Luteibacter rhizovicinus DSM 16549: one gene and its partner. The protein of the gene in region 1 binds, or shares a complex with, the protein of each later gene. Links are inferred from orthologs where the notes say so. Each region holds a gene or a part of one and is shown on either strand. Other genes may lie near its edges. The genes, in order: smc and BJI69_RS14090.

Region 1 (4,312 bases):
AGGGGAAGGGCCATTTCTTCGCCCGCATCGTCAGTCCCGCCTTTGCCGGAAAAAACCCGATCGAGCGGCACCGCATGGTCTACGCTGCACTGGGCGACATGATGCCGGACGGCATCCACGCCCTCGCGATCGAGGCAAAAGCTCCCGGTGAGTGATCGTTAGGCCGAAAAACAACGGGTTAGCGCTTTAACCTCATGCTGCTTCGCGTATTGCGCACCCCGCCCCCCTTTGGCAAAGTGACCGATCAGCCAGGGGGTGGCTCCCGAACGGAGCCCTCGGCCGCGTCCCAACGGAAACCATAATGCGTCTGACCACGATCAAGCTGGCGGGATTCAAGTCGTTCGTCGACCCCACCACGCTGCACCTGCCCACCAATATGACCGGCGTCGTCGGCCCTAACGGCTGCGGCAAGTCGAACATCATCGACGCCATTCGCTGGGTCATGGGTGAGTCCGCCGCCAGTCGCCTGCGCGGCGATTCGCTCACCGACGTGATCTTCTCCGGCTCCAGCGCGCGTAAGCCGGTGGGTCAGGCCACGGTCGAGCTCATCTTCGACAACAGCGACGGGACGATCCAGGGCGAGTACGCGAGCTTCGCGGAAATCTCGGTCAAGCGCATCGTCAGCCGCGACGGCCAGTCCTCGTATCACCTCAACGGCGCGCGCTGCCGTCGCCGCGACATCACCGACCTGTTCCTCGGCACGGGCCTGGGCCCGCGCAGCTACTCGATCATCGAGCAGGGCATGATCAGCCAGATCATCGAGGCGGCGCCGGAAGAACTGCGCACCCACCTCGAGGAAGCGGCCGGCATCTCCAAGTACAAGGAGCGCCGCAAGGAAACCGAGAGCCGCATCAAGGCCACGCGTGAAAACCTCGACCGCGTCCGCGACGTGCGCGACGAGGTGGAAAAGCAGCTCGACCACCTCAACCGCCAGGCGCGTGCGGCCGAGCGCTGGAAGGCTTTCAAGGAAGAGCACACCCATCGCGAAGCCGAGCTGCGCGCCCTCGAATATCGCACCTTGCATCGCCAGCACGAAGGCGAGGGTTCGGGCCTGCGTGAGGCCGAGCTGGAGATCGACAAGCATCTTGCCGGCCAGCGCCAGATCGAAGCGCAGCTGGAAACCGTGCGTGAGCGTCACCAGGGCGCCAGCGAGCACCTGAACCAGGTCCAGGCCGAGGTCTACAAGGTCGGCGCCGAGATCGCGCGCGTCGAACAGCAGGTGCGCCACAACCGCGATCTCAGCGAGCGCCTCACCCGCTCGCGCGCCGACACCGAGCGCGAGTTCGAGGAACTGCAGGGCCACATCACGGCCGACCGCGAGCAGGTGGAAACCCTGCGCATGGCCCTGGCCGAAGGCGAGCCGAAGCTCGAAGCCCTGCAGCAGATCCAGGACGAGACCGGCGAAGCACAGCGTGCGACCGAGACCAAGCTGGCCGACTGGCAGCAGCGCTGGGATGCGCACACCCGCGGCGCGTCGGAATCGAGCCGTGCCGCCGAAGTCGAGCGGACCAAGCTGGCCTACCTGGATCGACAGACCGTCGACCTGTCGCGCCGTAAGGAAGCGTTGGAAACCGAGCAGCGCGCGACCGACGTTGCCGCGCTCAACGCGGCGTCCGAACAGCTCGACATCGAACACGATACGCAACGCGAGCGTGTCGAAACGCTCGGCGGCGTGCTCGATCAGCACAAGGTGTCGTACGAGCGTGTCCTCGACGAAGAGCGCCAGGTGCAGTCGTCGCTCAACGAGGCCCGCCAGCAATTGCAGACCGCGCGCGGCCGCCAGGCCTCGCTCGAAGCGCTGCAGAGCGCTGCGCTGGGCCAGGAAGAGACCGCGGCGAGCGGCTGGTTGGCCCGTTTGGGCCTCGATCGCTCACGCCGCCTCGGCGAGTCGCTCCAGGTCGATGCCGGCTACGAGTCCGCGGTGGAAACCGTCCTCGCCGGCGTGCTCGATGGCGTGCTGGTGGATGCCATCGGCGCTTTGACCCCGGAATTCGAGGCCCTCGGCAACGCCGATGTGGCGCTGTTCGCGAAAGAGCAGGTCGGCCCCGGTGCAGCCGGCACGCTGGCTGCCTACGTGCGTGGCCCGGTCGCTGCGATGGCGCTGCTGGGCAATGTCTTCCTGGCCGACTCCGTCGAGGATGCGGCGGCGCGCGTTTCGGCGCTCGCCGCACACCAGTCGGTAATCACGCGTGACGGCGCCTGGATGGGCCCGGGTTGGGCGCGCGTGCTGCGCGCGCAGGGCAACCAGGTCGGCGTGCTCGCCCGTGAGCGCGACATCCGCCAGCTCGCCGAGCAGATCGAAACGCTGGAGGCTTCCAGCGAAGAGTGGACCGAACAGCTCGAAACCCTGCGCACGCGCAAGTTCGAGACCGAACGTCAGCGCGATGACGCCCAGCGGGACCTCTACGCGGCCCACCGCCGGCTTTCCGAACTGGCCGGCCAGCTGCAAAGCCACCGCGGGAAGATGGAAACCGCTCGCGCCCGCGCCGAAAAAGTCGGTGGCGAGATCAGCGTCATTCTCGAGCAGGTGGATGAACTCGCCGGCCAGACGCGTGATGCGCGCTCGCGCCTGGACGAGGCGGTCGGCCTCATGGGCGACCGCGAAGACGAGCGCCGTGGCCTGGAGAACGAGCGTCGCGAACTGCTCGAAGCGCGCGAGGAAGCGCGCATCAATGCACGCGAAGCGGCCGATCAGTCGCACCAGCTCGCCCTGGGCATGGAGTCCAAGCGGGCAGCGCTTACCTCACTCGAGCAGGCACTGGCCCGTCTCGACACCCAGTTGCGCCAGGTCACTGCGCGCCGCGACGAGATCGACCAGCAGCTGGCCGCCGGCTCCGACCCCATCGCCGAACTCGAGGAAGAGCGGCAGACCTATCTCGACCAGCGCCTGCTGGTCGACAAGCAGTTGGTCGAAGCGCGCCGCGCCCTCGAAGACTGCGACGCCGAATTCCGCCGTCTCGAGCAGGAAAGGCAGCGCACCGAACACGTCCTCAACCAGGTACGCGAGAACGTCTCCGAGAAACGTCTGGCGGCCCAGGCCCTGCAGCTTCGCGCCGAACAGCTGGCCCAGGCGATCAAGGCCTCCGGCCTCGAGCTGGAAGCCCTGCTGACCGAACTGGCCGAAGATGCCGAGCCCGAGCGCTGGCAACAGCAGCTCGTCGACCTGTCGCAGAAGATCGCCCGCCTCGAACCAGTCAACCTCGCAGCGATCCAGGAACACGCCGAGCAGTCGCAGCGCAAGGAATACCTCGATGCGCAGCTGGCCGATCTGGTCAGCGCCATGGAAACGCTCGAGGGCGCGATCAAGAAGATCGACCGCGAGACCCGTCAGCGCTTCAAGGAGACTTTCGATCGCGTGAACGCGGGTGTGCAGGAACTCTTCCCGCGCCTGTTCGGCGGCGGGCACGCGTACCTCGAACTCACCGGCGACGACCTGCTCGACACCGGCGTGGCGATCATGGCGCGCCCGCCGGGCAAACGTGTCAGCAACATCACGCTGTTGTCCGGCGGCGAGAAAGCGCTCACCGCCGTGTCGCTGGTCTTTGCCATCTTCGGCCTCAATCCTGCACCGTTCTGCCTGCTGGACGAGGTGGACGCACCGCTGGACGAAGCCAACGTCGGCCGCTTCTCGGCCATGGTCCGTGAGATGAGCGAGAAGGTGCAGTTCATTTTTGTCAGCCACAACAAGGCCACCATGGAGGCCGCGTACCAGCTGTGCGGCGTTACCATGCGTGAGCCGGGCGTGTCCCGCCTGGTTCAGGTCGACCTCGCCGAAGCGTCCAAGCTCGTCGGCGTGGCTTAAGCACTAAACAAGGAATCGAAGCATGCATCCCGTCATCGGCCTCGCCTGGAACCCCGCCGTAGGCATCCCGATGCTTTTCGTCGGCATCGTCGTCCTTGTGCTCATCTGGCTGTTTGGCCAGCCGCGCAAGGAACAGCAGGGCCGTCGCAAACCCGTGCCGGAGGCGCAGGAGCGTTCGCGCGAGCGCCGCGAGCCCGTCTTCAACGACGAGGGTGAAGAAGTCGGCGACGGCGGTGAATCCTTCAGCGCCCGGGACGATCGCTCCTACGACACGCGCGGCGACCGTGAATTCAGCGCCCGCGACGACGAGGCCAACGATCCGCTGTTCCGTCCGTCGCCCAAACAGGGCGAGCTGGACGTGGACCTGCGCGCCGAGCTGGAGCGCCTGGGCGCTTCGCTGTCCGGCGATCGCGGGGCCATCCATCCGCCGCAGGCTCGCGACGAATCCGCTGCGCCGGTCGCGCCGCCGCATTCGCCACAGCAGCGCGTCGAACCACGCTTCGATCTCCC
Region 2 (3,041 bases), 320 kb from region 1 along the record:
GGCAGAGGTATTCGCGCTCGAGGCCGCTCTTCGGATGCATCAGCGCGTTGGCGAGTTCGCCATCGGTGGTGAGCAGGAGCAGGCCGGTGGTGTTGATGTCCAGGCGACCCACGGCGACCCAGCGCGCGCCCTTCAGGCGCGGCAGCTGTTCGAACACGGTGGGACGGCCTTCGGTGTCTTCGCGCGTGGTCACCACGCCTTCCGGCTTGTGGTAGACGATCACTTCGGCATCGTTGCGATTGTCGGTAGCGACGACGAACTGCTTGCCGTCGAGGACGACGCGGTCGCCGGCGTGGACGCTGGCGCCGATGGTCGCGGCGGTGCCGTTGACTTCGACTTCGCCGGCCTGGATGCGCTGCTCGAGCATGCGGCGGGAGCCGAGGCCGGCGTTGGCCAGGACCTTGTGCAGGCGCTCTTCGAGCACGGCGCCATCATCGGGACGGCTTTCGCCACGCTTAAGGGATAGAACGGAACGTTGCGGCGCACTCATGCGCGTGACTCCTCGGTATCTTCTTCAGCGTCGTCTTTGGCGACGTCGCTTTCGGGGTTCTCTGCCTCTTCGGCAGTGGCGGAAGCCGCGGCGACGTCGTCGCCGGCAGGCAGCTGGTTCGCGACCTCGACCGTCTCGTCCTCAGGGGACGGGGTTTCGGAGGCGGATGTTTCTTCGATCGTCATGGCCTCAGCCACGACATCATCGGATGCTTCGGTATTCGTTGGGCTTTCGTCTTCGTTGTCCGGGTCGATCGACAGGGTGGCGCCGACGCGGGCATGCGCGGGGATGCCGTCACCGTCGAACCGCAGCTGCGGATTGATTTCCTCGAGATCGCGGATCTCGGAAAGCGGGGGCAGGGAGTCCAGCGACTTCAGGCTGAAGTAGTCGAGGAATCCCCTCGTGGTGCCGAACAGGGCCGGCTTGCCAGGAACGTCGCGATGGCCGACGACGCGGATCCATTCGCGCTCCTCGAGCGTCTTGATGATGTTCGAGGACACCACCACGCCACGGATCTGTTCGATCTCCGGGCGGGTAATCGGCTGGCGATAGGCGATCAGGGCCAGTGTTTCGAGCAGCGCACGGGAGTAGCGGCTGGGTTTTTCGGACCACATTCGCGACACCCAGCCGTGGACGTCGCGACGGACCTGGTAACGCCAGCCCGAGGCGACTTCGATCAGTTCGACGCCGCGCCCGTCGCAGTCGTGCGTCAGCGAGGCGAGCGCGACCACGATGTCGTCCGTGGTCACTTCGTCCTCGTCGCCGAAGATCGCCTTCAACTGCGCGATCGTCATCGGCTGGGTCGACGCCAGCAGCGCCGCTTCCACGATGGGTTTCAGTTGTTCGGGTTGCATAGGCCTTCGGGTGTACCGCGCGGGTCGCGCGGATCGGTTCGATGTTCGTGGCCCTCAAGGGCCGTCAGGCGAGCGCCTCTTCGGGCTCGGCATCACTCAGTACCTTCGTCTTCAGATAGATCGGCCCGAGGGCTTCTTCCTGGACGATCTCGACGAGCATTTCCTTGGCCAGTTCGAGCATGGCGAGGAAGGTGACAACGACCCCGAGTCGACCTTCCGTCACGTCGAACAGCGTTTCAAAACGGTGGAACCCGCCGCGACCCAATGATTCGAGCAGGTCGCCCATGCGCTGGCGCACGCTGAGCGGTTCGCGCTGGATCGCATGGTGCGTGAACAGATCGGCACGTCCGAGCACGTCCTTGAGCGCGAGCAGCATCTCCTTCAGATCGAGCGGGGGCGGTACGCGCACCACGTTGTGCTCGCCGACGAAGGCATGCACCACGGTGGTATCGCGTTCCAGGCGCGGCATGGCTTCGATATCGGCCGCGGCCCGCTTGAACCGTTCGTACTCCTGCAGGCGGCGAACCAGCTCCGCACGCGGATCGTCCTCCAGGCCTTCCTCGCTCGGTGGCCGGGGCAGCAGCAACCTGGACTTGATCTCCGCCAGGATCGCGGCCATCAGCAGGTATTCCGCGGCGAGCTCCAGTCGCATCACCTCGCGCATCATGTCGATGTAGTCCATGTACTGCCGGGTGATTTCGGCCACAGGGATGTCGAGGATGTCCAGGTTCTGCCGGCGAATCAGGTAAAGCAGCAGGTCGAGCGGCCCTTCGAACGATTCGAGGATGACCTCGAGCGCGTCCGGCGGGATGTACAGATCCTGCGGCATTTGCAGCACAGGCTGCCCGCGCACGAGCGCGAGGGGCATTTCCTGCTGCTGCGGGACGCCTGCGAAGGCACCCTGGGTTTTTTCGACTACCTGAACTTCGGTTGTCTCGTTAGTCATCGGCACACGTCAGAAGGGTCGCGAGTGCGACCAGGAACGTAACAATCGATGCCGTCCGGCGGCTATACCGCCACCTCGCCCGGCATGCCACGCATCGTCGCCGACGAGCGAAGGGCATTGCCGCTGGACACCCCAGGAGGGTCACCGCCTGTGAAAGATCGTCGGGAGCGGTCCGCTCACGGTCCCGAAACACGGACCGGTGAGGGCGCGACGCCCGAATAAGTTCACCCGATTGAGCACAGGGTATCGCCTGTGCCCGCCCAAGTCCAGCGGCCTGCCTGCCGGGCGTCCCGCGGTTCCGGCACAATATCGGTATGCAGCAGGCCCCTCGCGCGATCATCCATGTCGACATGGACGCTTTCTATGCGTCCGTGGAGGAGCTGGACGACCCGAGCCTGGTCGGCAAGCCCGTCATCGTGGCCGGGCTGGGTCGGCGCGGCGTGGTTTCCACCTGCAACTACGTGGCCCGCACCTACGGGGTCCGCTCGGCCATGCCGACCTCGGAGGCGCGCCGTCGCTGCCCGGACGGCGTCTATATCTTCCCTCGCCATGCCCGCTACGCAGAAATTTCGGAGATCGTCTTTTCGGTCTTCGGCGAGGTCACGCCGATGATCGAGGGGCTCTCCCTGGATGAGGCGTTTCTCGATGTCACGGCCAGCCTGCGCCTGTTCGCCTCGATCGAGGCGATCGGGCGCCGGGTCAAGGAGAGCATTCGCGAGCGTACGGGCCTGAACGCCTCGGTCGGCATGGC

The links.
Region 2: the proteins of smc (region 1) and BJI69_RS14090 are in contact, whole or in part, in a crystal structure (PDB 3ZGX), measured with the Bacillus subtilis proteins. The link is inferred for Luteibacter rhizovicinus DSM 16549 from one-to-one orthologs.

What each region holds. Positions count from the first base shown.
Region 1 is NZ_CP017480.1:3,416,938-3,421,249, forward strand. Bases 1-4,002 are described here. They hold smc (chromosome segregation protein SMC), read left to right. Parts: upstream 1-301; coding sequence 302-3,802; downstream 3,803-4,002. Other genes in these bases: BJI69_RS15660 (BolA family protein), read left to right, coding at 1-155; zipA (cell division protein ZipA), read left to right, coding at 3,825-4,002. In the rest of the region: more of zipA, read left to right, coding at 4,003-4,312. UniProt on the Bacillus subtilis protein: Required for chromosome condensation and partitioning.
Region 2 is NZ_CP017480.1:3,098,875-3,101,915, forward strand. What follows is about bases 311-3,041. They hold BJI69_RS14090 (segregation and condensation protein A), read right to left. Parts: upstream 2,213-3,041; coding sequence 1,409-2,212; downstream 311-1,408. Other genes in these bases: BJI69_RS14080 (pseudouridine synthase), read right to left, coding at 311-490; scpB (SMC-Scp complex subunit ScpB), read right to left, coding at 487-1,344; dinB (DNA polymerase IV), read left to right, coding at 2,605-3,041. Outside these bases: more of BJI69_RS14080, read right to left, coding at 1-310. UniProt on the Bacillus subtilis protein: Participates in chromosomal partition during cell division. May act via the formation of a condensin-like complex containing Smc and ScpB that pull DNA away from mid-cell into both cell halves.